Regions from separate parts of the Streptomyces sp. NPDC025651 genome, predicted to be linked through region 3. Evidence: riboswitches for the same ligand, from Rfam matches in the RefSeq annotation. Region 3 holds a riboswitch; each other region holds the start of a gene.

Region 1 (9,627 bases), on a different contig from region 3:
GTACGTGCACTACGGGATGACCTCGTCCGACCTGGTCGACACGGCCCTCGGCATCCAGCTCGCCGAGGCCACGGACATCCTCCTGGCGAAGGCCGACCGCCTGGTGGGCCTGCTGCGCGACCACGCCCTGGCTCATCGCGCGACCCTGCGGGTGGGGCGCACGCACGGCATCCACGCCGAGCCCGACGTGTGGGGGCACCGGGTGGCCGACCTCGCGTTCGGCGTCGCACGCTGCCGCGACCGGCTGCGGCGCGCGCGCAAGGCGGTGGCCGTCGTCGCCATCTCCGGGGCGGTCGGCACGTACTCGAACATCGAGCCCCAGGTGGAGGCCTTCGTCGCCGAACGGCTCGGCGCCGCGGTGGCCGACGCGTCGACCCAGGTCGTCCTCAGGGACGGCATCTCCGAGTGGGTCAACGTCCTCGCGCTCCTTGCCACTTCACTGGAGGCCATCGCCCTGGAGGTACGGCACGGCCAGCGCACGGAGGTGCGTGAACTGAGGGAGCCGTTCGGCGGCGGCCAGCGGGGTTCCTCCGCGATGCCGCACAAGCTGAACCCGGTCAACTGCGAACGCCTGGCAGGTCTCGCCAGGGTCGTCCGCGCCCAGATCGTGCCGGTGATGGAGGGCATCCCGCTCTGGCACGAGCGGGACATCTCCCACTCCTCGGTGGAGCGCGTCGCGCTTCCGGACGCCGCCGTCACCGTGGACTTCATGCTCGACCAGGCGATCCGCCTGGTGACCGGCCTGCACGTGGACACGGCACGCATGGCGGCGAACCTGCGGGCGACCCACGGCCTCGTCTACTCCTCCGCCGTCCTGCTGGAACTGGTCGCGGCGGGCCTGTCACGGGACCGCGAGGCCTACCCGCTGGTGCAGCGGGCCGCGCTGCGCACCTGGAACACCGACGTCGACTTCCGCCGCGCCCTGCGCGAGGAGGCGACGGCCGCGGGCGTCACCCTCGACGAGGCACGGCTGGACGAGGTGTGCCGCCCGGAGGCCTTCGTCGGGGACCGGCTCGACGGACTGTTCCGGCGGGTCGCGGCCCTCTCCTGAGGTGGTGGAGCGCCGCGTCAGCGGCGGTCCGCGTAGACCATCCAGACCTGGCCCGGCGCGAAGGGCATCGGCCGGCCGTCGGCCAGGGTGAAGGTCGTGCTGCCGGTGGCGGAGGACCGCTTCCATCGGGTCGGGTAGCTCTTGCCGTCGCGCAGCACCAGGGCCGTGCCGCTGCCGACCGTCTCGATGTACGGGGTCACCGCGCCGTTGACGTCCTTGAAGCGCGAGGGCCGCATCGTCACGTACTGGATGACGATCGTGCGGGCACCGAGCCGCGCGCCCGACGTGCTGCGGGCGGGCGAGCCGTCGAAGGACGCGAGCCAGCGGCCCTGCCGCGGCGACCAGCGGAAGGAGTGACTGGCCGACGCGTAGCTCACGGTCCTGCTCGTGGTGGGGGTGCCGCCCGCCGGGGCCGGACCGAAGCGGAAGCCGATGTCGCGGGGGCGGTCGGCACGGGGCGCCGAGCGCAGCAGGGCGCCGGGGCGGGCGAAGAGGTTGTGCGGGGCGGAGCGGCCGTACTGACGGAAGTACGCGCCGGGGACGCGGCCGTGCGGGCGGGCGTACAGCGGGGAGTCCCTGAGCACCTTCTGCAGCGAACTGCGCACCCCGGAGTAGGCGAGGGCGGGCCGGCCGAACTGACGCAGGAGCTCGATGTCCGACTCACGCGCGCTGCGCACCGGGCCCACCGTCCTGGGCAGCCGGCCGGAGTACACCCCCATCAGGCGGCTCATGCCGCCCTCGACCTTCTCCACGTACACGATGTCCGCCTGGTCGAGCCCCGTGTGCGGCCTGGCACTCCGTGCGTTGTCGAATTTCACGGCGAGCACCGGACCTTGACGGGCCATCAGCCCGGTGAAGGGGGAGGGGGCGCGGTGCGGCGGGCCTTCCCCGTCCGTCGGGGCACCCGCATGGGCCGGAACGCCCACCGTGAGCGTCGCCGTGGCGACCAGTGCGAGCACTTTCGCGCCGAGGCGGGTGCGGCGGGTGGCCCGAGGTGTTGTCGCTGCCATCGAGGGGTCTCCGTTCGTGGCCATGCGGGAGGGAACTGCGCAGGCGCAGTGGTACCGCGTGAGGCCATGGCCCCAATCGCCCCTGGGGCCATCCAACCGGTGCCACGTCACTCTTTCGAGCGGTGACATTTGTACCGGCCGGGAGTGGACATCCGTTTCTTCCCCGGTCCGGGCCGCGCCCCCCATGCTGAAGACCGGGGTACCGGCAGACGGGGAAGGTGTGGGACTCATGGACGCGACGCGCACGGGGCCACTGGCTGTGCCGGAGGCCGGCACGTACGACATCGACACGACGGCATCGTCCGTACGCTTGCGCACGCGCTCGGTCTTCGGGCTCGTCCCGGTGCGCGGCACGGTCACTCTCGCCCGGGGCACCGTGGTCGTCGCCGACCCGGTCGAGGAGTCGACGGTGGACGTCACCATCCGTACGGACACGTTCGACTCGGGGCTGCGGCGGCGCGACCGGCACGTCCTGTCCGCCGACTACCTCGACGCGGCGACCTACCCCGAGATCGACTTCCGAGGTCACCGGCTCCGGCGCACGGATCAAGGGGTGGTGCTGGAGGGGGAGTTGACGGTCCACGGGGTCACCAGGACCGTTGCCGTGGCGGTCGACTCGGCCGTCACCGAGGGCAGGCGGCTGACCGTCCGCGGCACGGCCACCGTCGACCGGTACGCCTTCGGCGTGACCAAGGCCAAGGGCATGACGGGTCGTCGGCTGCGCATCGGCCTGGAGGTCCGCGCGACCCGCTGAGTGCGGCCGGACGCCTCCGGGCGTCCCCGAACGGCGCCCAGGAAGTGCCGGGCGCCCCGCGTCCGCGAGAATCATGGGCATGGCAGCGCTGAGCGAGATCCTTCCCGTGGAAGCCGTCCTCCTGGACGCCCCGGCCGCCGACTGGCGCGAGGCCGTGCGGCGCGCCGGTGACCTGATGGTCGCCACCGGCGCCGCCACGGACACGTACACGGCGGAGATGATCGAGAACGTCCAGGAGAACGGGCCCTACATCGTCATCGCGCCCGGGCTCGCCTTCGCGCACGCCCGGCCCTCGCCCGCCGTGCTGCGCACCGGGATGTCCTGGGTGCGCCTCGCGGCCCCGGTGGAGTTCGGGCACGAGGCCAACGACCCCGTCGAGCTGGTCGTCGGCCTCGCCGCGCGGGACGCCTCCGAGCACACCGCGGCGATGGGCGCGCTCGCCCGGCTGCTCGCCGACCCCGACACGGCGCGCGCCCTGCGCGAGGCGGCCACGCCGCAGGAGGTGCACGCGATCCTGTCCGGCGGACCGCGGGATGCGGGAGCGCGGGAAGCGGGTCCGGGGGAGGCGGGCTCGCGGAAGGCGGCGGCGCGCGGCGGCGGGGACCTGCACAAGATCCTGACCGTGTGCGGCAACGGCGTCGGCACGAGCCTGTTCCTCAAGCAGACCGTCGAGGGCGTCCTGGACCGCTGGGGGTGGAGCGGATACGTCACCGTCGAGGCGACCGACACCATCTCGGCCAAGGGCAAGGCGAACGAGGCCGTCGCCATCCTCACCTCGCGGGAGATCGCGAGGACGCTCGGCGACGTCGGCGTACCGGTGAAGGTCGTCGAGGACTTCACCAGCGCGGCCGAGGCGGACCGCGTGCTCCGCGACACGTACGACGTCTGACGGCGCGAGGGCAGGAGAGCCGCGCGCGAGGGCAGCCGAGCCGCGGAGAACGGAGACGGAGAATTCATGGACTGGCTCGTGTCGATCGCGGAGTTTCTCGTCAACGAGATCCTCAGCCAACCCGCCTACCTCATCGGCCTCATCACGGCCGCGGGCCTGATCGCCCTGAAGAAGACGGCCGGGCAGATCGTCGGCGGCGCCATCAAGGCGACGCTCGGCTTCCTGCTCATCGGCGCGGGAGCCACCCTCGTCGTCGGCGCGCTGGCCCCGCTCGGTGAGATGATCCAGGGCTCCACCGGGGCGCACGGCGTGATCCCCACCAACGAGGCCATCGTCGGCATCGCCCAGCAGCAGTACGGCGCGCGCGTCGCCTGGCTGATGATCCTCGGCTTCGCGATCAGCCTGCTCCTCGCGCGCTTCACGCCGCTGCGGTACGTGTTCCTGACCGGCCATCACATGCTGTTCATGGCCACCCTGTTGACGATGGTCCTGGCGATCGCGGGCCGGTCGTCATGGGTCGTGGTGGTCGTCGGCGGCGTACTCCTCGGCATTCTGCTGGTGGCCATGCCCGCCTTCGCGCACCCCTGGACCAAACGCGTCACCGGCAACGACAGCGTGGCGATCGGGCACTTCGGGACGGCCGGGTACGTCGCGGCGGGCGCCACCGGGCAGTTGGTGGGCCGCCGCAGCCGCAGCACCGAGGAGATGAACCTCCCCGAAGGGCTGCGCTTCCTGCGCGACTCGATGGTCGCGACCGCCCTGTCCATGGTGCTCATCTACCTGATCATGTCGCTGGTCTTCCTGGGCAAGGTCGGCAAGGAGGAGGCGTTCAAGGCGTTCGGCGACGACGGGGCGGCGGGCGCGAGCGGCGTCGGCGACTACGTCATGCAGTCGGTCATGCAGGGCCTGCAGTTCGGCATCGCCGTCGCCGTGATCCTCTTCGGCGTCCGCACGATCCTCGGCGAACTCGTCCCGGCCTTCCAGGGCATCGCGCGGAAGCTGGTGCCCGGTGCGGTGCCCTCGCTGGACGCGCCCATCGTCTTCCCCTACGCCCAGAACGCCGTCCTGATCGGCTTCATCTCCAGCTTCATCGGCGGTCTCGTCAGCCTCGGCCTGCTCGCCTGGGTCTTCCACCCGGCCTTCGGTCTGGCGCTCGTCCTGCCCGGCCTGGTCCCGCACTTCTTCACGGGCGGCGCGGCCGGTGTCTACGGCAACGCGACCGGCGGCCGGCGCGGCGCGGCCCTCGGCGCCTTCGTCAACGGCGTCCTCATCACCTTCCTGCCCGCCCTGCTCCTGAAGGTCCTCGGCGCCTTCGGCGAGGAGAACACCACGTTCGGAGACGCCGACTTCGGCTGGTTCGGCACGCTCATCGGCTACGCGGCCAAGGCGGGCGAGGCCGGCGGGATCGTCCTGATGCTGCTGATCGGGGCGGCGATCCTGTTCGGCGCGATCGTCGTCCAGAAACGGGTCGTGGAGACCGGCTGGGACCCCGGCGCCCACCGCGACGCCCTGCTGCCTCCGGACGAGGTCCTGACGCCGGGTCCCGCCCAGGCCGCCGCCGGTTCCCCGGTGACGTACGCGAAGATCGCACCGCCGCGCGGGGCACCGAAGCCGCCTCCGCCGCCGGGCAGTTGACCCTCGCGCCAGGAGGCAGGTCCGGCGTCGCTCCTCGACCGGGGCACCCAAGTCCCGACCGGACGCCCAAGCCCCTGGAGCGAGGGGAGAGCCGGGAATATTGACTGGGGGACGCGGCGGACCGCCTGCCATCATGCCGATCATGAGCAGCGATCTGCGGCGGAGGTATGCCGCGTACCGATGGACCCGCGCGTCGGACGGCGCGTCGGGCGCCGAGGTGCACCACCTCACCGGAGCGGGTGCCCCCGACCTGTACGTGAAGGCCGCCCCCGTCACGTACGACGGCTCACCCCTGGACCTGTCGGGCGAGGCCGACCGCCTGGCCTGGCTGGCCGGGCGGGGCATCCCCGTGCCGCGCATCGTCGAGCGCGGCGCCGACGAGCGAGCGGCGTGGCTGGTGACCGAGGCGGTGCCCGGCAGGCCGGCGTCCGACGAGTGGCCCGAGGAGCAGCGGTCCGCGGTGGCCGATTCACTCGCCGGGCTCGCCGCCGCCCTGCACCGACTGCCCCTGGAGGACTGCCCGTTCGACCGTTCGCTCGCGGTCACGATGGAGCAGGCCGCGCGCAACACGGCCGAGGGCCTCGTGGACCTGGACGACCTCGACGAGGAGCGCGCCGGATGGACCGGGCGGCGCCTCCTCGACGAACTGCGCCGCACCCGCCCGGCGACGGAGGACCTGGTGGTCACCCACGGCGACTTCACTCCGGAGAACGTCCTGCTCGACCCGGACACCTGCCGCGTCACCGGAGTCGTCGACGTCGTCCGCCTCGGCAGGGCGGACCGCCACATCGATCTCGCCGTCGTCCTGCGGGAGTTGGCCACCGAGGAGGATCCGTGGTTCGGCGCCGCGTACGCGGAGCGGTTCCTCGCGCGATACGGCGAGCACGCGGCGGTCGACAAGGAGAAGCTGGACTTCTACCAGCTGCTCGACGAGTTCTTCTGATCCTTGCGAATACTGTGGGCGGATGTCTGATCGAACGGATGACGTGGGCGAGGCCGAGCGGGTCACCGCCGCGGTCACCGCCGCCTGGCAGCAGCTGACCGGCTGGCTGAGGGTGCACGCACCCACCTCGTACGCCTCTCTGCTGCCGCCCGCCCCGGAGGAGGAGATCCGCGCCGCCGAGGATGCGTCGAGGCACTGCCTCGGGTACGGGCTGCCCGTGGAACTGGTCGCCCTGTGGCGGCTGTGCGGTGGTGTGGAGCACCAGTACATCGAGGAGAACGAGGACGAGGGGGAGGTCGGATCCGGGGCCTTCCTCCCGGACGGGATCCTCTTGGCCCCCGCCGACGCGGTGCGCCCGCGGCTTCCCGGATACGGGGAGCCGCGCGACTACTGGGACGGCGCCCGGGTCGTGCCGTGGCTCACGTGCGACGAGGCCGGGCCCGAGTACGGCCAGTACGCGTCCGCGGCCGGTGTCGGCGGCTGGACGACGATGGACGGCCCCGCGACGGAGAACCCGGCCCATCCGTCGATCGCCGCCTATCTGGAGAGGGTTCACCGCACCTTGACCGTGGGACCCGCCGACCTGATGGGCCGCGACGTCCCCGGCACCGTCTGGGGCTGTCTCGTCTGGGACGACCCGGACGATCCGTCGCTGGACGACGCCCTCCCGTACTGGACGCCAGTCCACTGAGCGAGCAGGGCCCCCACCCCGAGGGTGGGGGGCCCTGGACGTTCGGGGCCGCAGCTCCTACGCATGGCCTCTGAGCAGGGGCGTACGCGGTGGTGGTGTGCGCTCGGGCGTGCCACCGCTGCGACCGCCGTGCAAGTTGTCAGGCAGATCAGTTGCGCACTAGTGTCACCACGCCTTGGTGAACGGGAAATCCGGTGTGATGCCGGTGCGGCCCTCGCCACTGTGATCGGGAAGTCCGGCTCCAGCCCTCGCGGCAGCCACTGGGTGCGCACGCACCCGGGAAGGCGGAGTCCGGTCGGTACGACCCGTCAGCCAGGAGACCGGCCAAGGCGCGTTGTCCATCCACGAGGTGCTGGAGAGGGTCTGCTGAGCCATGCACATAGCCGAGGGTTTCCTCCCGCCGGCGCACGCGATCGCCTGGGGCGTAGCGTCCGCGCCGTTCGTCGTCCACGGAGTCCGCTCCCTGACGCGTGAAGTCAAGGAACACCCGGAGAGCACCCTGCTCCTGGGCGCGTCCGGTGCCTTCACCTTTGTCCTGTCCGCCCTGAAGATCCCGTCCGTGACGGGCAGTTGCTCGCACCCCACGGGAACCGGGCTCGGAGCCATCCTGTTCCGGCCACCGATCATGACGGTGCTCGGCACCATCACCCTGCTCTTCCAGGCCCTGCTGCTCGCCCACGGTGGGCTCACCACGCTGGGCGCCAACGTGTTCTCCATGGCGATCATCGGGCCCTGGGCCGGATACGCCGTCTACCGGCTCCTCAAGCGGTACGACGTGCCGCTGATGGTCGCCGTGTTCTTCGGCGCGTTCGTCGCCGACCTGTCGACGTACTGCGTCACCAGCGTCCAGCTGGCCCTGGCCTTCCCCGACCCCAGCAGCGGATTCATCGGCGCCCTGGGCAAGTTCGGAGGCATCTTCGCCGTCACGCAGATCCCCCTCGCCGTCAGCGAGGGACTCCTCACCGTCCTGGTGATGCGGCTGCTCGTGCAGTCCAGCAAGGGCGAGCTGACGCGGCTCGGCGTGCTGCTGCAGGGCAAGCGGCCGGCCGCGGAGAAGCAGGAGACGAAGACGGAGGCCAGCGCCTGATGAACCGCAACACGAAGATCAACATCCTGCTCCTCGCCGTCGTCGCCGCGCTCGCGGTGTTCCCGCTGGTGTTCGGCCTCGGCGACCACAAGGAGGAGCCGTTCACCGGTGCCGACGCGCAGGCCGAGACGGCGATCACCGAGATCGAGCCGGACTACGAACCGTGGTTCTCGCCGCTGTACGAACCGCCGTCCGGTGAAGTCGAATCCGCGCTGTTCGCCCTCCAGGCGGCCATCGGCGCCGGCGTCCTCGCGTACTACTTCGGGCTGCGCCGAGGGCGACGCCAGGGGGAGGAGCGTGCGCTGAGGTCGCAGGACGCGCCGAAGGAGGACACCGCCGAACGGCAGGGCGACGCGGTGGACGCCCGGTCCGACCACGAACAGGTCTGATCGGGCGTGCTGCCCATCGACGCGGCGGCGCACAGCAGTCACTGGCGCCGCCGTCACCCCGTCGACAAGGCCGTACTCGGGCTCGGGCTCACCGTCCTCGCGATCTCCCTGCCGCCCTGGCCGGGAGCCGCCCTGGTGGTGGTCGCCGCACTCGCCGTGCTGCTCGGGCCCGCGGGCGTGCCGCCCCGCAAACTGTGGCGCGCCTACCGGGTGCCGCTCGGCTTCTGCGTCACCGGCGCCCTGACCCTCCTCGTCCAACTCGGCGGCCCCGACGGCTTCGTGGCGCTCGCCGACGACGGCCCCGCGCGCGCGGGCGGTCTGCTCCTGCGGACCTCGGCGGCCTCGCTCGGCGTGCTCCTCTTCGCCTTCACCACACCGATGTCGGACCTGCTGCCCCGCCTGGTGAAGGCCGGCGTGCCCGCACCGGTCGTGGACGTGGCGCTGGTGACGTACCGGATGAGCTTCCTGCTCCTGGACTCCATGAGTCGCATCCGGCAGGCGCAGGCGGCCCGGCTCGGCCACACCACGCGGGCCGCCACCTGGCGCTCGCTCGCGGGCCTCGGCGCCACCGCGTTCGTGCGGGCCTTCGACCGGGCGAGCCGGCTGCAGGCCGGGCTCGCCGGACGCGGCTACGACGGCACCCTGCGGGTCCTCGTGCCCGAGGCCCGGATCTCGCGGGCCTTCGTCGCGGCTAGCGCGGCGCTGCTCGTGGGCCTCGCGGCCCTCACCCTCGTACTCGAAAGGTTCCTGCCATGAGCGAGCCGCGTGCCCTTCGCGAGCCGGGCGCCCCCAGCGGGCCGAGCGGCCCCCTGGTCTCCCTGCGTGCGGCCTCGTACGCGTACGAGGAAGGCCCCACCGTGCTGAGCGGCCTGGACTTCGACGTCGTGGAGGGCCGGGCCCTCGCGCTGCTCGGGCGCAACGGCAGCGGCAAGACCACGCTGATGCGGCTGCTCAGCGGCGGACTGCGCCCGGACGTCGGCGAGTTGACGGTCGAGGGCGCGCGTGTGACGTACGACCGCAAGGGGCTGACGCGGCTGCGCACCACGGTGCAGCTCGTCGTCCAGGACCCGGACGACCAGCTGTTCGCCGCCTCGGTCGAACAGGACGTGTCCTTCGGTCCGTTGAACCTGGGGCTGCCCGACGCGGAGGTCCGGGCCCGGGTCGCCGAGGCGCTCGCC
Region 2 (9,627 bases), on a different contig from region 3:
CCCGTTCGCCGTATCCGGCATGCGCGCCGGGCCCCGGCCGCATTGGCTGCTGCTGAGGGCCGGAGCGGCGACCGCGGGGCGACCGGCCGTCCGCCGCGAGCGCGAGAGGGGAGCGAGCATGACGACCCCGGAGGCACGCGCGACGACCCCCGAAGCACGCGCGCGTGCGGGCAAGGCCGCCCGCAAACGCGCCTCGCGCTCCTCCCACGGCGCCTGGATACCCTCCGCCGACCGCCCCGACCCGGTGGCCGTCCTGGAGCGCCAGGGCGCCGACCGGGTCCAGGAACTGCTCCCCATCCGCTACGGCCGCATGGCCGCGTCCCCCTTCGCCTTCCTGCGCGGCGCGGCCGCCGTCATGGCGGGCGACCTCGCCGCCCAGCGGCACACCGGCCTCACCGTGCAGCTCTGCGGCGACGCCCACCTCATGAACTTCGGCCTGTTCGCCTCGCCCGAACGCGCCCTGCTCTTCGACCTCAACGACTTCGACGAGACCTGCCCCGGGCCCTTCGAGTGGGACGTCAAACGGCTCGCCGCCAGCGTCGCCGTCGCCGCCCGCGAGAACGGCACGGGCGAGAGCGGCGCCCACGAAGCGGCGCGGGACGCCGTGGCCGCGTACCGCAGGAGCATGCGGCGCCTGGCGGGCCTCGGCGAGCTCGCCGTCTGGTACGAGCGCATCGACGCCCGCGACCTGCCCCCTCTCGCGCGCCCCGGCGCCTGTCGCGACCGCGTGACGGCACGCCTGGACCACGCCCGCAGGCGCACCAGCCTCCAGGCGCTCGGCAAGCTCACCGAGGTCGTGGACGGCGAGCGCCGCATCGTCCACGACCCGCCGCTCCTCGAACCGGTCGGCGCCCCCGACATGGCCGCCCTGCGCAAGATCTTCGGGGACTACCGCTCCACGCTCGCCGAGGAGCGCCGCCTCCTCCTGGACCGCTACCGCTTCGTCGACGCGGCCCGCAAGGTCGTCGGCGTCGGCAGCGTCGGCACCCGCTGCTTCATCGTGCTGCTCGCCGGGCGCGACGCGGGCGACCCGCTCTTCCTGCAGATCAAGGAGGCGGTGCGGTCCGTCGTCGAGGACCACCTGCCGACCGGCCCCCACATCCACCCCGGGCACCGCGTGGTGGCGGGGCAGCGGCTGCTCCAGGCGGCGAGCGACATCTTCCTCGGCTGGATGACGGGGCCCCAGGGCCGCGCCTTCTACTGGCGCCAGCTGCGCGACATGAAGGGCTCCGCGGACCTCGCCGCCATGTCGGCCGACGAACTGCGTGCCTACGCCCGGCTGTGCGGCACCGCCCTGGCCCGCGCCCACGCGCGCTCCGGCGACCGCATCGCGATCGCCGCCTACCTCAGCGGCTCGGACACCTTCGACCGCGCCGTGGCCGACTTCGCGCTGCGCTACGCGGCACAGAACGCCCGGGACCACGCGGCGCTCACCGCGGCGATCGACTCCGGCGTGATCGGGGCGGCACCCGGGATCTGAAGGGCCCTGGCCGTCCTCGGCCCATGGCGCCGCCCGTGCCCGTGTTCACCCTCGGCGGCACCGTCTCCGCGCGGGGCGGCGGCAGTTCGCCCCGCCTGACCGGCGCCGAGATCCTCGCGGCCACCGGCGCGGTCCCGCCGAGCGTGTGGCGGTGGCGAGCGCCGCGGGGCACGGTGTCGTCGTGGTGCAGGGCACCGACCCCCTGGAGGAGACCGGCCCCGGATCCGAGAGCGACATGCTCGGGCGCGGCCTGCTCCCCGCGGGCGACCTGGACGCGCCGAAGGCCGGACTCCTGCTGCACGCCCTGCTCGCGGACGGCGCCGACCGTGCCCAAGTGGCCGACGCCTTCCGGGCGTTGACCGACCGCTAGCCGATCTGGTCCGGGGTGACCGTCAGCCAGCGCTTGTCGGCGGTCACCTTCTGGCCCAGCTCCCGCTGGCGCTGCGCGTTCTTCTTCTTCATCCCGTCGAGCTGCTTCATGTACGCGTCCTTGCGGTTGACCCAGACCCGTACGCCGCCGTGCTCCACGTCCGCGGAGTGGAACAGCATCGGGCCGTCGCTGACCGGGGTGTCACCGGCGGCGAGGAGCGGCTTCCTCCACTCGTCGATGTACGTGTTGATCGCCGCGGGCTTGCCCTCGTACCAGGTCAGCGGCGCCCACAGGTTCGGCGTCAGCTCGCGCTCGCCGAGCTTCTCGCGGTCCTTCTCGCCGAAGCGGCCCTCGGCGATCTCCTTGCGGGAGGTGGTCACTTCACCCGTCTTGCGGTCCTTGAGCTGCATGGAGACGCCGATGACGTTCTGCGGCTTCACGCCGTAGCCGTACTTCGGGTCGCCGAGGACCATGCGCACCAGGTCCTCGGCGGCCGCGCTGACCACGTACACCTCGATGCCGTGCGAGCGCAGCGTCTTGTAGAGCTGCTGCATGCCGCGCGAGAACTCCGGCGCCTTCACCTCGGTCTTCGTGAGCTTCCCGCCCTCGTAGTACTCGGCGGGGATCGGCTTCTTGTACGCCAGGAGCTCGTCGACGTACCCCTTGAGCTCGTTCAGCGTGAAGCCGGAGAAGATCTGCGCGGCCCACGGGTAGCAGACCTGGTCGTCCACCTCGCACAGCCGGTTGTAGTAGCTGTAGAGGCTCTCCTTGTGCCCGGCCTTGTCCTTGAAGGGGATGACCTTCAGGGACGGGTCCATCGTCTTGCGGGTCAGGACGCCCTTCATCTCCAGGAACGGCAGCAGCGACTCTTCGAGGTCGTTGCGGTATGTCGTGTTGTCCGCGTCGAACACGGCGTACGCGCCCTTGTGGTCGTTCTTCGCGATGACCTTGCCGAGCTGCTTCGCGACGGGCTTCGGCCAGTGCGACAGCTCACGGGCGGTGGCCGCCGAGGTGTCGGCGGCGCCGGCCTCGCTCGTCGGCCACAGCGTGCTGCCCGCGAGGACGGCGGCGGCCAGCGCGCCCGTGGTGCCGATGACGGCCAGCTTGCCCTTTGCCCGTACTGCCATGTCTCTACGTCCCTGCCGTTCCCTGAGAGCGATGCGCGGCCCCGTCCGGAGCGGCGCGCAATGCTATGGGGCGACGCCGGCATTTCCCATGATCGAAGTCACCGTGCGCAGGGGGCATGGGGCAGGGGAACACGGGTAGCCGAAGCGGACGCCGGGACGGTGCGGGGCGACCGTGTGCGAGAGCCCTGCGCGGGGCTCGCGTGCCGGACTCACGTGCCGGGTTCGCGTGCCGGGCCGCCAGGCCGAGGACGCCCTGTACGCGAAGCTGACCGCGGCGGGCGTGCGGATCGCGGGCGAGACGAGGACAAGCCGTACGGCAGCCGGGAGTTCGGCACCCTCGATCCGGCGGGAAACCGCTGGTCGTTCGGCACCTACCGGGGCGAGCCGAGGCCCGGGCCGACCCTCTGGACAGGCGTGATAACTTGCGCAAGCCAGTCAAACCCACACCTGGGCCAGGGAATCCGGTGAGAATCCGGAACTGACGCGCAGCGGTGAGGGGGACGGGCGGGGCCACGGCCACTGGGCGTCTTCGGACGCCTGGGAAGGCGCCCCGCCCGGCCGATCCCGAGTCCGAAGACCTGCTGGCGCCTCCGCTCGCACACCGGGCGGCGGAGGTCGTGACGCAGGCCAGGCTCCGCGTATGAGCCGTGAGACTCAAGGGATCACGTGTCCTCGAAGAACCGCCGTATACGTACGTTCGCCCTGCTCGGCGCCGGAGCGCTCGCACTCACCGCGTGCGGCGGCTCCGCGGAGAAGACGGCGGGCAAGGACGCGAAGGGCTATCCCGTGACGGTCGCCTCCTGCGGCAAGGAGGCCGAGGTCGAGGCGCCGCCGCGGCGGGCCGTCTCCCTGGACCAGGGATCCACCGAGATCCTGCTCTCGCTCGGCCTCGCCGACCGCATGGTGGGCACCGGCACGTGGACCGACCCGGTCCTGAAGAACCTGGCCGAGGACAACGCGAAGGTGGAGCGGCTCTCCGACCGCTACCCGGCACTGGAGAAGGTCCTCTCCAAGGAGCCCGACTTCGTCAGCGCGTCCTTCCTCTACACGGTCGGCAAGGGCGGCGTCGCCGACCGGATGAAATTCACCGAACTCGGCGTCCCCGTCTATGTCTCGCCCACCGACTGCGCGGGCAAGGACAACGACGGCGGCGGCGACGGCAAGCGCGTCAGGACGCTGACCATGGACACCGTCTACGGCGAGGTGCGGGACCTGGCGAAGGTCTTCGGGGTCGAGAAGCGCGGCGAGAGGCTGATCGATGAGCTGAAGGGCCGGACAGCGAAGGCCACGAAGGACATCGACGCCTCCGACGTGACGCTCCTGTACTGGTTCGCCAACTCCGACGCCCCGTACATGGCGGGCTGCTGCGGCGCCCCCGGGATCATCACCCGCGAGCTCGGCGCGAAGAACGTCTTCGACGACACGCGCGAGGAATGGCCGCAGATCAACTGGGAGACGGTCGCCGACCGCGACCCCGACGTCCTCGTCATCGGCGACCTCACGCGCAAGTCGCAGTCCGCGGAGAGCGCCGATGCGAAGATCAAGTTCCTGGAGACCAACCCGGCGACGAGGAACCTGACCGCCGTGAAGAAGAAGCGCTACGTCCTGCTGAGCGGCCAGGCCATGAACCCCACGATCCGCACGGTCGACGGCGTCGAACAAGTGGCGGCGGGTCTACGGAAGTTCGGACTGACGAAGTGACGCCCGGCATGCGGGGCGAGCCCTCGCGCCCGCCGACGTCCACGGCGGGCGACGCGGCCGCGCCGGCGCGCGGTGCCGCTGCGGCGGCTGACGCGGTCGCGGCCCGGGGCGTCGGCTCGGTGTCCGAGGCCGCCCCCGCACCCGCCGTCCCGCCGGTCGCGTCTGCCGTCCCGCCGGTTGTATCTGCTGTCCCGCCGGTCGCGTCTGCCGTCCCCTCGGCCGCACCCGCCCTCCCTCCGGCCGCACCCGCCCTCCCCTCGGTCCCCGGTGTCCTGCGGCAAGGGCTGCTGTGGCTCGGGGGCCTCGGGGTGCTCGTGGTGTCCGTGGCCGTTGCCGTCACCATCGGGCCCGCGGACATCTCCGTGCCCGACGTGTGGTCCGCCGTCGCCGCGCACCTGGGGTGGGGCGAGGCGCGGCTCACGCCGATCAGGGACGGCATCGTGTGGAACCTGCGGATGCCCCGCACCCTGCTCGCCGCGGTCTGCGGCGCCGGGCTCGCGGTCTGCGGGGCCGTCATGCAGTCCCTGCTCCGCAACCCCCTCGCCGACCCCTTCGTGCTCGGGGTGTCGTCCGGGGCGTCCACCGGAGCCGTCGCCGTCGTCGTCCTCGGCGTCGGCGGGGGAGCGCTGTCGGTCTCGGCCGGTGCCTTCGTGGGCGCGCTCTGCTCGTTCGCCCTGGTGCTGCTGCTCAGCCACACCCTGGGCGGCACGACGGACCGGGTCGTCCTGTCCGGCGTCGCGGCCATGCAGCTCTTCTCCGCGCTGACGTCGTTCGTCATCCTCGCGGCGGGCGACGCGGAGACCACGCGCGGCGTCATCTTCTGGCTGCTCGGCTCGCTCAGCGGGGTCGGCTGGACGGACGTGTGGCTGTGCGGGGCGGTGCTCGCCACGGCGCTGCTGATCTGCCTGTCCCACGCCCGCACGCTGGACGCCTTCGCGTTCGGCCAGGAGGCGGCGGCGACCCTGGGCGTCCGGGTGGCCCGCACCCGCCTCGTCCTGCTCTGCACGACCGCGCTGCTGACCGCGGCCCTGGTCAGCTCGGCGGGCGCCATCGGCTTCGTCGGCCTGGTCCTGCCGCACGCGGCCCGCGCGATCGTCGGCTCCGGTCACGCGCGCCTGCTCCCGGTCACGGCACTCGCGGGCGCGGTCTTCGTGGTCTGGGTGGACACGCTGGCCCGCACGGTCCTCGACCCGCAGGAGGTCCCGGTGGGCGTGGTGACCTCGCTCATCGGCGTACCGGCGTTCGTGGCGGTCCTGTACCGGACGCGGAGGGCGACGACATGACGTACGAAGCGATGCCCTCCGAAACGGCTTCCCTCGCCCCCGAAGCCCAGCCTCCGGACACCGTCGGCCTCCGCGCCGACCGCGTCACCCGCGAAGCCGGTGGCCGGCTCGTCGTGGACGGGGTCAGCCTCGCCCCGCCCGCCGGTGCCGTGGTCGGCCTGCTCGGGCCCAACGGCTCCGGCAAGTCCACCCTCCTGCGGATCCTCGCCGGAGTCCTCGCCCCGGCCTCCGGAGTGGTCACCCTGGACGGCCGGCCGCTGGCCGACGTCGGCCGCCGCTCGGTGGCGCGCCGCGTCGCCGTGGTCGAGCAACACGCCTCCACGCAGGCCGAGTTGACGGTACGAGATGTCGTACGCCTCGGCCGCGTCCCGCACCGCCGCGCCTGGTCCGCCCCCACGCCCCACGACGAGCGGGCCGTGCGCGAGGCCCTGGAGCGCACCGGTCTGACCGGCCGGGCCGCCCAGTCCTGGCACACCCTCTCCGGCGGTGAGCGCCAGCGCGTCCAGATCGCCCGGGCCCTCGCCCAGGAGCCCCGCGAGCTCCTCCTGGACGAACCCACCAACCACCTGGACATCCAGCACCAGTTGGAGCTGCTCTCCCTGGTGAGCGAACTCCCCGTCACCAGCGTGATCGCGCTGCACGACCTCAATCTGGCGGCGATGTTCTGCGACCACCTGCTGGTCCTGAAGGAGGGCACGGCCCACGCGGCGGGGACACCGGCCGAGGTGATCACCGAGAAGCTGATCGCGGAGGTGTACGGGGTGCGGGCGGTGGTGACGCCGGACGGCGAGGGCGGCCCGGACGGAGGCAGACCCTCCGTCCGCTTCCTGCGGGGTTGAGCTTCGGAGTTCGAACCTGCGGGGCTGAGCTTCGGAGTCTGAGCCTGCGGGGTTGAGTCCCGGAGTCTGAGCCTGCGGGGGTTGAGCCTCGGAGTCCGCTTCCTGTGGGGTCGAGCCTCGGAGTCCGGGCCTGTGGGGTCGAGCCTCGGAGTCCGGGCCTGCGGGGTTGAGCTTCGGAGTCCGGGCCTGTGGGGTCGAGCCTCGGAGTCCGGGCCTGCGGGGCTGAGCCTCGAAGTCCGAGTCTGCGGGGCTGAGTCCCGGAGTCCGAGCTCTCGCGGCTGAGCCCCGGAGCCCGAGCCCTCGTGGCTGAGCCCTTGCCGCCGGGGGACTCCAGTCGCCGGGGACTCCAGTCGCCGCCGACTCCAGCCCTCGGGGAACCCCGGCCGCCGGGAACCCCGGCGGCCGGGGGGGAAGGCGGCCACCACACCCCCTCACTCCTCCGACGCCCCGATCGGCCGCACATGCCGCAGCAGCGCCAGCGCCAGCCCCGCGAGGCCCACCAGCAGTACGGCGCTGATGAGGGCCACCGTGCCGACCCCGGTGGCGAAGGCGCTCCGGGCGGCGTCGGCGAGCGCTCCCGCGGGCCCCTCCGGCAGCCCTTCCGCCGCGCCCCGCACGGCGGCCAGGCTCTCGCGCGCCGCCTCGGCGGTCCGGTGCGGGACGGCCTCCAAGGCGTCCGCGTCGGCCAGTTGGGCACGGTAGACGGCCGTGCCGACGCTGCCGAGGACGGCGACGCCGAGCGCCGCGCCGAGTTCGGCGCCGGTCTCCGACACCGAGGCCGCGGCACCGGCACGCTCCGGGGGCGCCGAACCCACGATCATGTTCGTGCCGAGCACCATCAGCGGGCCGAAGCCGAGCGTGACCACCATGCTGCCCGCGGCCAGCAGGACGGGCCCCGACGACGCGTCGACCCGTGAGATCACCAGGAATCCCGCGCTCGCGAGGAGCAGCCCGCCCGCGATGACGTACGCGGGCCGCACCCGGCGCGCGATCCGCGGGGCGAGGCCGAGCCCGGCGAACGTGCCCGCGACGAACGGAATCATCCACAGCCCCGCGGGCACCGGCGAGAGCCCCTCGACCAGCTGCAGGTACTGCGTGAAGAACAGCGTCAGCGCATGCAGGGTGATCATGCCGAGCAGAAAGACGACGAGCGCACCGCTGAACGCCCGCTCGGCGAAGAGCCCCAGGTCGAGAAGGGGATCGGTCAGGCGCCGCTGCCGCACCACGAAGACCCTGCCGATCACGAGCCCGGCGGCGACCAGGGCGAGGGGGACGGGGGCGAGGCCCTCCCGCGCCAGCTCCTTCAGCCCGTGGATCACCGGCAGGATCGCGGCCAGGGAGAGGGCGACGCTGAGCGGGTCCAGGCGCCCGGACGCGGGGTTGCGGTGCTCGGGCAGCAGCGCGGGCGCGCAGACCAGGAGCAGCGCCATCACGGGCACGCCGAGCAGGAAGACGGACCCCCACCAGAACCGCTCCAGCATCACGCCGCCCACGACGGGTCCGATGACGGCGCCCACCGAGAACGCCATCATCCACAGCCCGATCGCACTCGCGCGCTGCGCGGGCCGCTTGAACATGGTGGTGATCAGCGACATCGTCGACGGCAGCACCGTCGCGCCCGCGATGCCGAGCAACGCCCGTGCGGCGATGAGCAGTTCGGCGCTGGAGGCGAACGCGGCGAGCACGGACGCCGCGCTGAACGCGGCGGCCCCGAGCATCAGCAGGCGGCGCCGCCCGATGCGGTCCCCGAGCGTGCCCATCGTGACGAGGAACCCGGCGAGCATGAAGGGGTAGATGTCGGCGATCCACAGCGACTGCGTGCTGTGGGCGCCGAGATCGGCGCCGAGGGTGGGCAGCGCCATGTAGAGGACGGTGAGGTCCATGGAGAGGAGGAGCGCGGGAAAGGCGAGGACGGCGAGGCCGATCCATTCGCGGGGGCCCGCGGGCGGTGGCTGCGGGTCGGTGCCCGAGGCGGTGTCGGCATACGTGTCGGCACTGGGATCGGCATGGGTGTCGGCACTGGTTTCCGCTGAGGGAGAAGACATGCGTTCAGGCTGGTCGGCTGGGGTTCCGGAAAGCTTCCGGAAAGCTTCCGGAGAGATCAATTCCGGTTCTGCTGCATTACGTTGGGGGCATGCGCTTCGCGATACTCGGCCCCCTGGAGGTGTGGTCGGCAGACGGCGAACGGGTCACGGTGCCCGAGGCGAAGGTGCGCGCGCTCCTCGCCGGCCTGCTGATCCGCGAGGGCCGGCCCGCCCCGGCCGACCGGCTCGTCGACGACCTCTGGGGGCAGGACCCGCCGGCCAGGGCCGCCGGCGTGCTGCGCAGCAAGATCTCCAGGCTGCGGCGGGTCCTCGATGACGCGGAGCCCGGCGGCCGGGCGCTGATCACGCACCAGCCCGCCGGGTACGCCCTCGCGGCCGCCCCCGACACGGTCGACGCGCACCGCTTCCGCGCGCTGACCGCGCGGGCGCGCGAGACCGACGACCCCTCCCTCCGCGTGGAGTTGCTCGACTCGGCGCTCGCGCTGTGGCGCGGTCCCGCGTACGCCGACGTGGCGGGCGAGCCGTTCGCCGAGGCCGCCGTCGCGCGCCTGGAGGAGCAGCGCCTCACCGCCCTGGAGGACCGGGCCGAGGCCCGCGCCGAGCACGGCGACGCCCACCGGCTCGCCGCGGACATCGCCGACCTCGCGGACCTGGTGACCCGCCACCCGCTCCGCGAACGGCTCCGCGCCGCCCACCTGCGCGCCCTGTACCGCGCGGGCCGGCAGAGCGAGGCCCTCGACGCCTACCGCGCCCTGCGCGCCCTGCTCCGCGACGAACTGGGC
Region 3 (9,627 bases):
GTGCGGAAATCGTCGCCGCGGCCGCCGCCATCGCCCTGACGGAGGGCCTGGAGTGCATCACCCTCCGGCGCATCGGCGAGGAGCTCGACGTGCGCCCGGGATTGATCAGCCACTACTTCCCCTCCGCCGAGGACCTCGTCGCCGAGGCGTTCGGCAGCGCCGCGAGCGCCGAGCTCGACGGCCTCCTGCCGGTCGAGCGGACCAGGGGAAACCCCACGTCGCACCTCGCGCGGTTCTTCGCACGCGCGAGCGGCGAGGCGTACGACGACATCAGCCGACTCTGGATCAACGCGCGGCATCTCAGGCGCTACCGCCCCGTGCTCCGCGACCGCGTGGCCGAGCAGGAGGCCGCTTGGCGCGGGCGACTCGCCGGGCTCATCCGTGAGGGCGTCGAGCGCGACGAATTCCGCACCGCCGACCCCGATGTGACGGCCATTCAGATTCTGGTGGTGCTCGACGGTCTCGGCACCCACGCCAGTACCGACGTCAGCAACCGCCCCGAAGCGGTGAGGCGGATGGCGGTCACCACGGCCGAGCGCGAACTCGGGCTCGAGTACGGGACGTTGACCGCCGACCCCGACACGTCCGCCCAGCACTGACCTCCGTCACCCGCCGACCCCGCCCCGAGGAGCCCCCTGGTGTCCACCCCTCTCGTCCTGCTCTGCGCCCGTCTGCTCGACCCGGCCACCGGAGGGTTCCTGCCGCAGACCGCCCTGGCCGTGTCCGCGGGGCGGATCTCCGCGCTGGGCGACGACCACGACGTACGCGCGCTCGCGGACTGCGCCACGACGGTGATCGACCTGAAGGGCGCCGTCGTGACGCCCGGCCTGGTCGACGGGCACCTCCACCCCGTCTCCGGCGCCGAGCTGACCGACGGCCTCGACCTGTCGGGCTGCGCCGACCTGGCCGCGGTGCGCGAGGCGCTCGCCCGTGAGGTCGGGACGCTCGCCCCCGGCGCGTGGCTGCGCGGCTGGGGCCTCGACCCGAACGTCTTCGGGGACCGCCCCGTGGCCGCCGAGGCCCTCGCCCCCGTCCTCGACGATGTCCCGGCCCTGCTCCAACTCTTCGACGCCCACTCCATGGTGGCCAGCCCGCGCGCCCTCGAACTCGCCGGCGTCGACGGCCCGCGCACCTTCGACCAGGCGGCCGAGGTCGTGTGCGACGAAGCGGGTCGGCCCACCGGGCTGCTCCTGGAGGACGCAGCCTGCGAACTCGTCGAGCGCGTGGCTCCGCGGCCCACGCACGGCGAGCGCCGCGCCCGGCTCGCCGCGGCCCTGAACGCCATGGCCGCCGCAGGTCTGACCGGCGGGCACGCCATGGACGCGAACGGCGAAAGCCTCGCGCTGTACGCCGAGTTGGACGCGGCGGGCGAGCTGCCGGTGCGGCTGCGCGTCGCCCCCTGGTGCCAGCCGGGCACCGACGCCGACGGGCTGCGCGCGCTCATCGAGCGGCAGGGCACGGGCGGCGCCCTGTGGCGCACCGCGGGCGTCAAGCTCTTCATGGACGGCACCATCGACAACGGCACCGCCTGGCTCGAACGCCCCGACTGCCACGGGGAGTCCACGCACGCCTTCTGGCCCGACCCGGCCGCGTACACCGACGTCATCGGCGCGCTCCACCGCGCGGGCGTGCCCACCGCCACCCACGCCATCGGGGACGCGGCCGTGCGCCACGCCCTGGACTCCGTCGAGAAGGCCATGGCCGCAGGAGGGCGAGACGTGCGGCACCGGATCGAGCACATCGAGACCGTGCCCGACGACACCCTCGGCCGCTTCGCCGAACTCGGCGTCATCGCCTCCATGCAGCCCACCCACTGCTGCGACTTCACCCGGGCCGACCACACCGACAACTGGTCGCGCCGCCTCGGCGAGGAGCGCGCCTCGCGCGCCTGGCGCTGCCGCGACCTGTGGGACTCGGGCGCCACGGTCGTCCTCGGCTCCGACTGGCCCATCGCCCCCTACCCGCCGCTCGCCGTCATGGCGGGCGCCCGCCACCGTCGCCCGAGCCGCGACCTCGACCAGGCCCCGCACGGCCCCGAGCAGGCGCTCACCGCCCTGGAGGCGCTGCGGGGCATGACCGTCAACGCGGCCCGCGCGGCGGGGGAGGAGCACGAGGCGGGGCGCATCGCCGTCGGCCACCGCGCCGACCTCACCGTCCTCGCCGACGACCCGCTCACCACCGCCGCCACCGACCTGCCGGACCTGCCGGTGCTCCTGACGGTCCTGGACGGCCGGCCCACGCACCGGGACGAGGCCGTGTAGCGCGCCTCGTCGGCCGGGCGAAGCTCTCCGGGCCGGGGCCGGGGCCGGGGCCGGGTGCGGGGTTCGGGGGGGAAGACGCGGGGCCAGAGGTGGGCGTGCGTGCCGTGGGCCGTGCTCGCCGCGATATGACAACTCGCTGTTTCGAGTGACGTCTCCGGGCGCCGCGCTTGCCTGCGGCAACGCCCGGGAAGGCAGCGCGTGCATCGTCCAGCTGTCGCACCCGGAGGCCCTGTTGAGCCGCCCTGTCCTTGCCGTGTCCGGCACCCTCGCGGTACCCGCGCCGACCGCGTCACCTCCGCTCGCGCCCCCGGCCGGGGGCGCGCCGGGGAAGGTCTGCTCCTGGCCCGAGCCGGGAGAGGCGGGGGCGGGTGGCGCCTGGCGCCGCGACCGGGCGGCCGGCGGATTCGCCGTGCCCGCCGACCGCGCGCACCGCCACGCCAAGTCGTCCGGCTCACAGGTCGACACGACCGTGTACGCCCCGCACGTCCCGAGTCCGCGACCCTGTCCGCGGCGCAGGATCCACGGCGCCGACCACTCGGGGGGCTGGGAGTGGTGGGACGAGTTCGACGCCCTCGACACCGGCCGACACCCTGACTGCGAGCAGGGGTGAACCCCGGGCGGCGCACGCGCGGCGCTGCGCTCACGGCGCTGTGTCTGCTGGCCCCGCTCGCCGGCCTGGCCGGTTGCGGTACGCCCCGCGAACCGACCGTCTCGCTCAGCCCGGACGACACCCTCAAGGCAGCGCAACTCCTGCTCACCGACCGCTGCCTGACCGGTCGCGGACTCACCCCGCCGCGCCCCGGCCGCCCGCCCTCCGACGCGGCCGAAGCCCGCCGGGTCGACCGCGCGCTGTTCGGCACCGGCCCCACCGAGCTCAGGCTCAAGCTGCCCAGCGGGCACGTCATCGGCCACCACACCGACGGCTGCCTGGCCACCGCGGAGCGGCGTCTCTACGGCGACCAGCGCCGCTGGTTCCGGGCGGTCACCCACGTCAACAACCTCAAGTCCAAGGCCCTGCCGAGCGACCGCGCCGCCTACCGGGAGATGCGCGCGCACGCACTCGCCGAGGCGCGGGAACTGCTCACCGCAGAACTCGACGGGCCGTCCGCGCAGCACCACTCACTCACCGCAGTAGGCAAGGAAAGGAACCCTTCATGAAACACCCCGTAGCCCTGCTCGCCGCCGTTCTGCTCGCCACCGGCATGGGTCTGACCACGGCCGCACCCGCGTCGGCGGCGGACTGCCCGAGCGGCAACTTCTGTGCCTGGACCGAGGCCAACTTCGGCGGCCAGCGCATGAACGCATCGGGCGACGACGAATGGTGGGAGAGCTGGATCGCCGACGAGGACTCCTCCTGGGCGAACCACGGGATCTCCGGACCCGGCGTCAAGGACCACGTCCAGGTCCACGAGGACGCCGTCCAGTGGCCCTCCACCGGCGGCGACATGACGATCTGCCTCCGCCCGGGCGACGAGGTCGGCTACAACGCCACCGCCAACGACCGCGGCGACTCCCACACGTGGGCGATGGGCTGCTGAGCGCGCGGTAGTCGCCCCACAGCGACACCGCAGGGACCTCGCACCGTGCCGGTGCGAAAGATGCGCAGGTGAGGGCCGCATGCGTGTAGCCATACGCACGCCTCGCGGGCGCTCGTACGCACACAATGAGGGGCGCCGTCCGCGTACTGGAAGTCCGCGTACTGGAAGGGGCCCCACGTGAGCGACCGCCACGACCACGAGCACCCTCACCCGCATCGACACCCCCACCCCCACGCCCATTCCCACCCCCACGCCCATTCCCTCCGGCGCCGCCTGCGGCATCTCTTCGTGCCGCACTCCCACGACAGCGCCGACAAGGTCGACACCGCCATGGAGAGCTCGGCGCGCGGGATGCGGGCGCTCTGGATGTCGCTCGCCGTGCTGGGGCTCACGGCCCTCGCACAGGCCGTGGTCGTCGTGGTCTCCGGCTCCGTCGCCCTGCTCGGCGACACCGTGCACAACGCCGCGGACGCCCTGACCGCGGTGCCGCTCGGCATCGCGTTCGTCCTGGGGAGGCGGGCCGCGACGCGTCGCTTCACGTACGGATACGGCAGGGCCGAGGATCTCGCGGGCCTCGTCATCGTGCTCACCATCGCCGCCTCGGCCGCGTTCGCCGGGTGGACGGCCCTCGAACGGCTTCTGAACCCACGGGACATGCAGCACGTCCCCGTCGTGGCGGCCGCCGCGCTCGTCGGCTTCGTCGGCAACGAATGCGTGGCCCGGTACCGCATCCGCGTCGGCCGCGAGATCGGCTCGGCCGCGCTGGTCGCCGACGGACTCCACGCCCGCACGGACGGATTCACCTCGCTGGCCGTGCTGCCCGGCGCGGGCGGCGCAGCCCTGGGCATGCGGTTCGCCGACCCGGTGGTCGGGCTGCTCATCACGGCCGCGATCCTGCTGGTGCTGCGGGACGCCGCCCGCGAGGTCCTGCGGCGCGTCATGGACGCGGTCGATCCCGCGCTGGTCGACGCGGCCGAACGGGCTCTCCTGGACGTGGCGGGCGTACGGGGTGTCGGCGAGCTGCGGATGCGCTGGATCGGGCACCGGCTGCGCGCCGAAGTGGCGGTCTTCGTGGACGGCTCACTCGGCGTGCGCGAGGCGCACCAGGTGGCGGTCGACGCCGAACACGCGCTGCTGCACGCGGTGCCCCGGCTGACCGCGGCGCTGGTCCACGCCGACCCCGCGCCCGTCGAAGGCGAGCAGGACCCGCACCACGCGCTGGCCCACCACGCACCGACCTGAACGTCCCTGCCCCGCCCTACTCCGCCGCCCGCAACTGCTGGAGCAGGCCGAGGTCTTCCCGCCCTCGGTCGAGGCGGTGGCGGAGGCGCTGCTTCCGGCCTTCGTGTAAGTCGGGGTGGACTTACTAGGACGTCCAACTATATGTTCGTGACCAGAGCCCGCGGTGCAGGGAAGCCGGTGTGAATCCGGCGCGGTCCCGCCACTGTGACCGGGGAGCGCGTTCTCGTGGAGCGATGCGCCACTGACGGACAAGTGCCGTCGGGAAGGCGGGAGAACGCGCGCTGATCCGGGAGTCAGGATACCGGCCGCGGGGTGTTCCGTGTTGTCCACGAGGATGGAGCAGACACGCATGGCACCGGTCCGTACCCACGACCCAGGTGAACCGGCGGAGCGAGCGGTGGCCCCTGACGCCCCCCGACTCCGCGACGGCTCCTGAGCCTTCGCGTCCCACGTCATTCCCGGCCGCGCACCCCCACCCCGGTGCCGCCGTCGGTCTGCCGTGCCATCCCCGGATCTCACCCGACGAGAGCAGGCTCTCATGGTCCGTGAACTGACACATTTCATCGGCGGCAAGCACGTGTCCGGCACGTCCGGACTCTTCGCCGATGTCTACGACCCCAACTCCGGTTCCGTACAGGCGCAGGTGCCGCTGGCCGGGCGCGCGGAGACGACCGCGGCGATCGCCGATGCCGCTGCCGCGCAGCGCGAGTGGGGCGAGTGGAACCCCCAGCGGCGCGCCCGCGTGCTGCTGAGGTTCCTCCAACTCGTCGAAGGGGAGCGGGAGTCGCTGGCCCGCCTGCTGTCCAGCGAGCACGGAAAGACCGTTTCCGACGCCCATGGCGACCTGCAACGCGGCCTGGAGGTCGTGGAGTTCGCCGCGGGGATCCCGCACCTGCTCAAGGGCGAGTTCACCGACAACGCCGGCACCGGCATCGACGTGCACTCCCTGCGCGTCCCGCTCGGCGTCACCGCCGGGATCACCCCGTTCAACTTCCCCGCGATGATCCCGCTGTGGAAGGCGGCGCCCGCCCTCGCCTGCGGCAACTCCTTTGTCCTCAAGCCGTCCGAGCGCGCGCCCTCCGTACCGCTCAGGCTCGCCGAGCTCTTCCTCGAGGCGGGCCTGCCGCCCGGCGTCCTCAACGTCGTCAACGGCGGCAAGGAATCGGTGGACACCCTCCTCGAGGACTCCCGCGTCCAGGCCCTCGGCTTCGTCGGCTCCACCCCGATCGCCGCGCACATCTACGCCACGGCCGCCGCGAACGGCAAGCGCGCCCAGTGCTTCGGCGGCGCCAAGAACCACATGATCGTGATGCCGGACGCCGACCTCGACCAGGCCGTGGACGCCCTCATCGGCGCCGGATACGGCTCGGCGGGGGAGCGCTGCATGGCCATCTCGGTCGCCGTGCCGGTCGGCGAGGAGACCGCGGACGCGCTCGTCGCCCGCCTCAAGGAACGCGTCGCCGAGCTGCGCATCGGCCGCTCCGACGACCCCGAGGCCGACTTCGGCCCGCTGGTCAGCCGCGAAGCCCTCGACCGCGTACGCCGCTACGTCGACATCGGCGTGGGCGAAGGAGCCGAACTCGTCGTCGACGGACGCGACTTCACCCTGCCCGGACACGCGGACGGCTTCTTCGCCGGGCCCACGCTCTTCGATCGGGTCTCACCGCGCATGCGGATCTACCGCGAGGAGATCTTCGGCCCCGTCCTGTGCGTGTCCCGCGCGGCCGACTACGAGGCGGCCCTGCGCCTGCCGACCGAGCACTCCTACGGCAACGGCGTCGCCATCTTCACCCGGGACGGCGACACCGCGCGCGACTTCTCCCGCCGCGTCGGCGCGGGCATGGTCGGCGTCAACGTACCCATCCCGGTCCCGGTGGCGTACCACACCTTCGGCGGCTGGAAGCGCTCCGGCTTCGGCGACCTCAACCAGCACGGCCCCGACGCCATCCGCTTCTACACCCGCACCAAGACCGTCACCTCGCGCTGGCCATCCGGAGCGAGGGAAGGCGCCGACTTCACCATCCCCACGATGGGATGACCGCGATGACGTCGCCGAACGGCACCCTCGCCAAGGGCCAACTCGCCCTCACCAAGGACCAGCTCGCCCTCGCCGAGGTCACGCTCGACTTCGCCGAGGAACACCTCGCGCCGCACGCCGTCGCCTGGGACCGCGACAAGCACTTCCCCGTCGACGTACTGCGCAAGGCCGCCGCACTGGGCCTCGGCGGTGTCTACGTACGCGAGGAACACGGCGGTTCGGGGCTCGGCCGCACCGACGGAACCCTCGTCTTCGAGGCCCTGGCCACCGGCTGCCCCTCCATCGCCGGATACCTCTCCATCCACAACATGGTCGCCTGGATGATCGACCGCTACGGCGACGAGAGCCAGCGCGCCCGCTGGCTGCCCGGCCTGTGCGCGGCCGAGACGCTCGGCAGCTACTGCCTCACCGAACCCGGCGCCGGATCCGACGCGGCGGCCCTGCGCACCCGCGCGGAACGCGACGGCGACCACTACGTCCTCACCGGCGTCAAGCAGTTCATCTCCGGCGCGGGCACCTCGCAGGTGTACGTCGTCATGGCCCGCACCGGAGAGGAAGGGCCCGGCGGCATCTCCGCGTTCGTCGTCGAACGGGACGACGCGGGCCTGTCCTTCGGCGCCGACGAACGCAAGATGGGCTGGAACGCCCAGCCCACCCGACAGGTCGTCCTCGACGGCGTACGCGTCCCCGCGGACCGCCGCCTCGGCGCCGAGGGCGAGGGCTTCCGCATCGCCATGAACGGCCTCAACGGCGGACGCCTCGGCATCGCCGCCTGCTCCCTGGGCGGCGCGCAGAGCGCCCTGCACCGCGGCATCGCCCACCTCGCCGACCGCGAGGCGTTCGGCGCGCGCCTCCTGGATTCCCAGGCCCTGCGGTTCCGGCTCGCCGACATGGCCACGGAGCTGTCCGCGGCCCGCGCCCTGGTGCGCCAGGCCGCCGACGCCCTGGACCGGAGCGACCCGCGGGCCCCCGAACTGTGCGCCATGGCCAAGCGGTTCGCCACCGACACCGGCTACTCCGTGGCCGACCGCGCCCTCCAACTCCACGGCGGATACGGCTACTTGAGCGAGTACGGCATCGAGAAGATCGTCCGGGACCTGCGGGTCCACCAGATCCTGGAAGGAACGAACGAGATCATGCGCGTGATCGTGGCCCGCGGCCTCACCGAGGCCGTCCGATGACCGCGGCCGACGACCCCGTGGTCCTGCGCGTCGAGGGCCGCGCGGCGCACATCACCCTCAACCGCCCCCGCGCCCTCAACGCCCTCACCCACACCATGGTCCGCCGTATCGACGAGGCGCTGACCGCATGGGAGAGCGACCCCGCCGTCGCGACCGTGGTGCTCACCGGCGCGGGGGAGCGCGGGCTGTGCGCGGGCGGCGACATCCGGTCCATCCACGAGGACGTCACCGTCGGCAGCGGTGACGCGACACGGGCCTTCTGGCGCGACGAGTACCGCCTCGACGCCCGCGTCGCCCGCTACCCGAAACCGTACGTCGCCGTCATGGACGGCGTCGTGATGGGCGGCGGCGTCGGAATCTCCGCGCACGCCGGGGTGCGCGTGGTCACCGAACGCTCCCGCGTGGCCATGCCCGAGACGGGCATCGGCTTCGTGCCGGACGTCGGCGGCACCTACCTCCTCGGCCTCGCGCCCGGCGAGCTCGGCACCCATCTCGCCCTGACCGGCGCGCAGGTGACCGCGGGCGACGCGCTCAGGTGCGGCCTCGCCGACCACTTCGTGCCGTCGTCGTCACTGCCCCGGCTGCTCGCCGACCTCGCCGAGGCGCCCGTACGAGAAGTCCTCGCGCGGTACGTCGGGGACGCGCCGCCGGGCCCTCTCGCGGACGAGCGGCCCTGGATCGACCGCTGCTACGCCGCGGGCACCGTCGAGGAGATCGTCGACCGCCTCCTCGCGGACGGCTCGCGCGCGGCGAAGGAGGCCGCCGACACGCTGCTCGCCAAGTCGCCCGTCGCGCTGAAGGTGACCCTGGCGTCGCTGCGCCGGGCGCGTGAACTGGGCTCGCTGGAGGCGGTGTTGGACCAGGAGTACCGCGTCTCCTGCGCCGCCCTGAGCGCGCCCGACCTGGCCGAGGGCATCCGCGCCCAGGTCATCGACAAGGACCGCTCGCCGCGCTGGCACCCCGGCACGCTCGCCGAGGTGACGGACGACGACGTCGAACGATACTTCGCACCGCTCGGCGACCGGGAACTCTCCCTGGCCGACGGCGGCGCGGGACAGGAGGTGGCGTGGTGAGCGGGACCAAGGACGCCGCAGGGCGGGCGACACGGAGGACGATCGCCTTCATCGGCCTCGGGCACATGGGCGGGCCGATGGCCGCGAACCTCGTCGCGGCGGGCCACCGCGTCGTCGGACACGACCTGGTGGCCGACGCGCTGAAGGAGGCCGCGGGCAGGGGCGTCGTGCCCGCCGACTCGGCCGTCGAGGCCGCTTCCGGCGCCGACGTGGTGATCACCATGCTGCCCGCCGGGCGCCACGTCCTCGCCCTCTACCGCGACGAAGGGCTGCTCGCCGCCGCGGCCCCGGGCA

Evidence for each region. Region 3 has a riboswitch for cobalamin ahead of ACZ4D5_RS39145 (CoA-acylating methylmalonate-semialdehyde dehydrogenase). Riboswitches for the same ligand answer to the same signal wherever they lie in the genome.
Region 1: it holds a riboswitch for cobalamin, as region 3 does, so the genes downstream of both, ACZ4D5_RS12970 (energy-coupling factor ABC transporter permease) here and ACZ4D5_RS39145 (CoA-acylating methylmalonate-semialdehyde dehydrogenase) in region 3, are expected to answer to the same signal.
Region 2: it holds a riboswitch for cobalamin, as region 3 does, so the genes downstream of both, ACZ4D5_RS05405 (ABC transporter substrate-binding protein) here and ACZ4D5_RS39145 (CoA-acylating methylmalonate-semialdehyde dehydrogenase) in region 3, are expected to answer to the same signal.

The regions. Positions count from the first base shown of each region.
Region 1 covers NZ_JBVHLZ010000003.1:161,513-171,139, reverse strand. The annotation lists gene purB (adenylosuccinate lyase) at 1-1,051, shown strand, start outside; gene ACZ4D5_RS13000 (DUF3048 domain-containing protein) at 1,069-2,061, opposite strand; gene ACZ4D5_RS12995 (YceI family protein) at 2,291-2,815, shown strand; gene ACZ4D5_RS12990 (PTS sugar transporter subunit IIAB) at 2,895-3,704, shown strand; gene ACZ4D5_RS12985 (PTS ascorbate transporter subunit IIC) at 3,771-5,339, shown strand; gene ACZ4D5_RS12980 (APH(3') family aminoglycoside O-phosphotransferase) at 5,479-6,282, shown strand; gene ACZ4D5_RS12975 (SMI1/KNR4 family protein) at 6,305-6,973, shown strand; cobalamin riboswitch at 7,133-7,316, shown strand; gene ACZ4D5_RS12970 (energy-coupling factor ABC transporter permease) at 7,347-8,060, shown strand; gene ACZ4D5_RS12965 (energy-coupling factor ABC transporter substrate-binding protein) at 8,060-8,449, shown strand; gene cbiQ (cobalt ECF transporter T component CbiQ) at 8,456-9,205, shown strand; gene ACZ4D5_RS12955 (energy-coupling factor ABC transporter ATP-binding protein) at 9,202-9,627, shown strand, end outside.
Region 2 covers NZ_JBVHLZ010000001.1:1,143,927-1,153,553, forward strand. The annotation lists gene ACZ4D5_RS05390 (DUF2252 domain-containing protein) at 119-1,480, shown strand; gene ACZ4D5_RS05395 (hypothetical protein) at 1,632-1,850, shown strand; gene ACZ4D5_RS05400 (HAD family hydrolase) at 1,847-2,977, opposite strand; cobalamin riboswitch at 3,393-3,577, shown strand; gene ACZ4D5_RS05405 (ABC transporter substrate-binding protein) at 3,644-4,678, shown strand; gene ACZ4D5_RS05410 (FecCD family ABC transporter permease) at 4,687-5,961, shown strand; gene ACZ4D5_RS05415 (ABC transporter ATP-binding protein) at 5,973-6,800, shown strand; gene ACZ4D5_RS05420 (MFS transporter) at 7,232-8,845, opposite strand; gene ACZ4D5_RS05425 (AfsR/SARP family transcriptional regulator) at 8,935-9,627, shown strand, end outside.
Region 3 covers NZ_JBVHLZ010000016.1:149,003-158,629, forward strand. The annotation lists gene ACZ4D5_RS39115 (TetR/AcrR family transcriptional regulator) at 1-599, shown strand, start outside; gene ACZ4D5_RS39120 (amidohydrolase) at 639-2,261, shown strand; gene ACZ4D5_RS39125 (hypothetical protein) at 2,494-2,871, shown strand; gene ACZ4D5_RS39130 (hypothetical protein) at 2,868-3,419, shown strand; gene ACZ4D5_RS39135 (peptidase inhibitor family I36 protein) at 3,416-3,799, shown strand; gene ACZ4D5_RS39140 (cation diffusion facilitator family transporter) at 3,977-5,041, shown strand; cobalamin riboswitch at 5,186-5,365, shown strand; gene ACZ4D5_RS39145 (CoA-acylating methylmalonate-semialdehyde dehydrogenase) at 5,580-7,079, shown strand; gene ACZ4D5_RS39150 (acyl-CoA dehydrogenase family protein) at 7,085-8,260, shown strand; gene ACZ4D5_RS39155 (enoyl-CoA hydratase/isomerase family protein) at 8,257-9,333, shown strand; gene mmsB (3-hydroxyisobutyrate dehydrogenase) at 9,330-9,627, shown strand, end outside.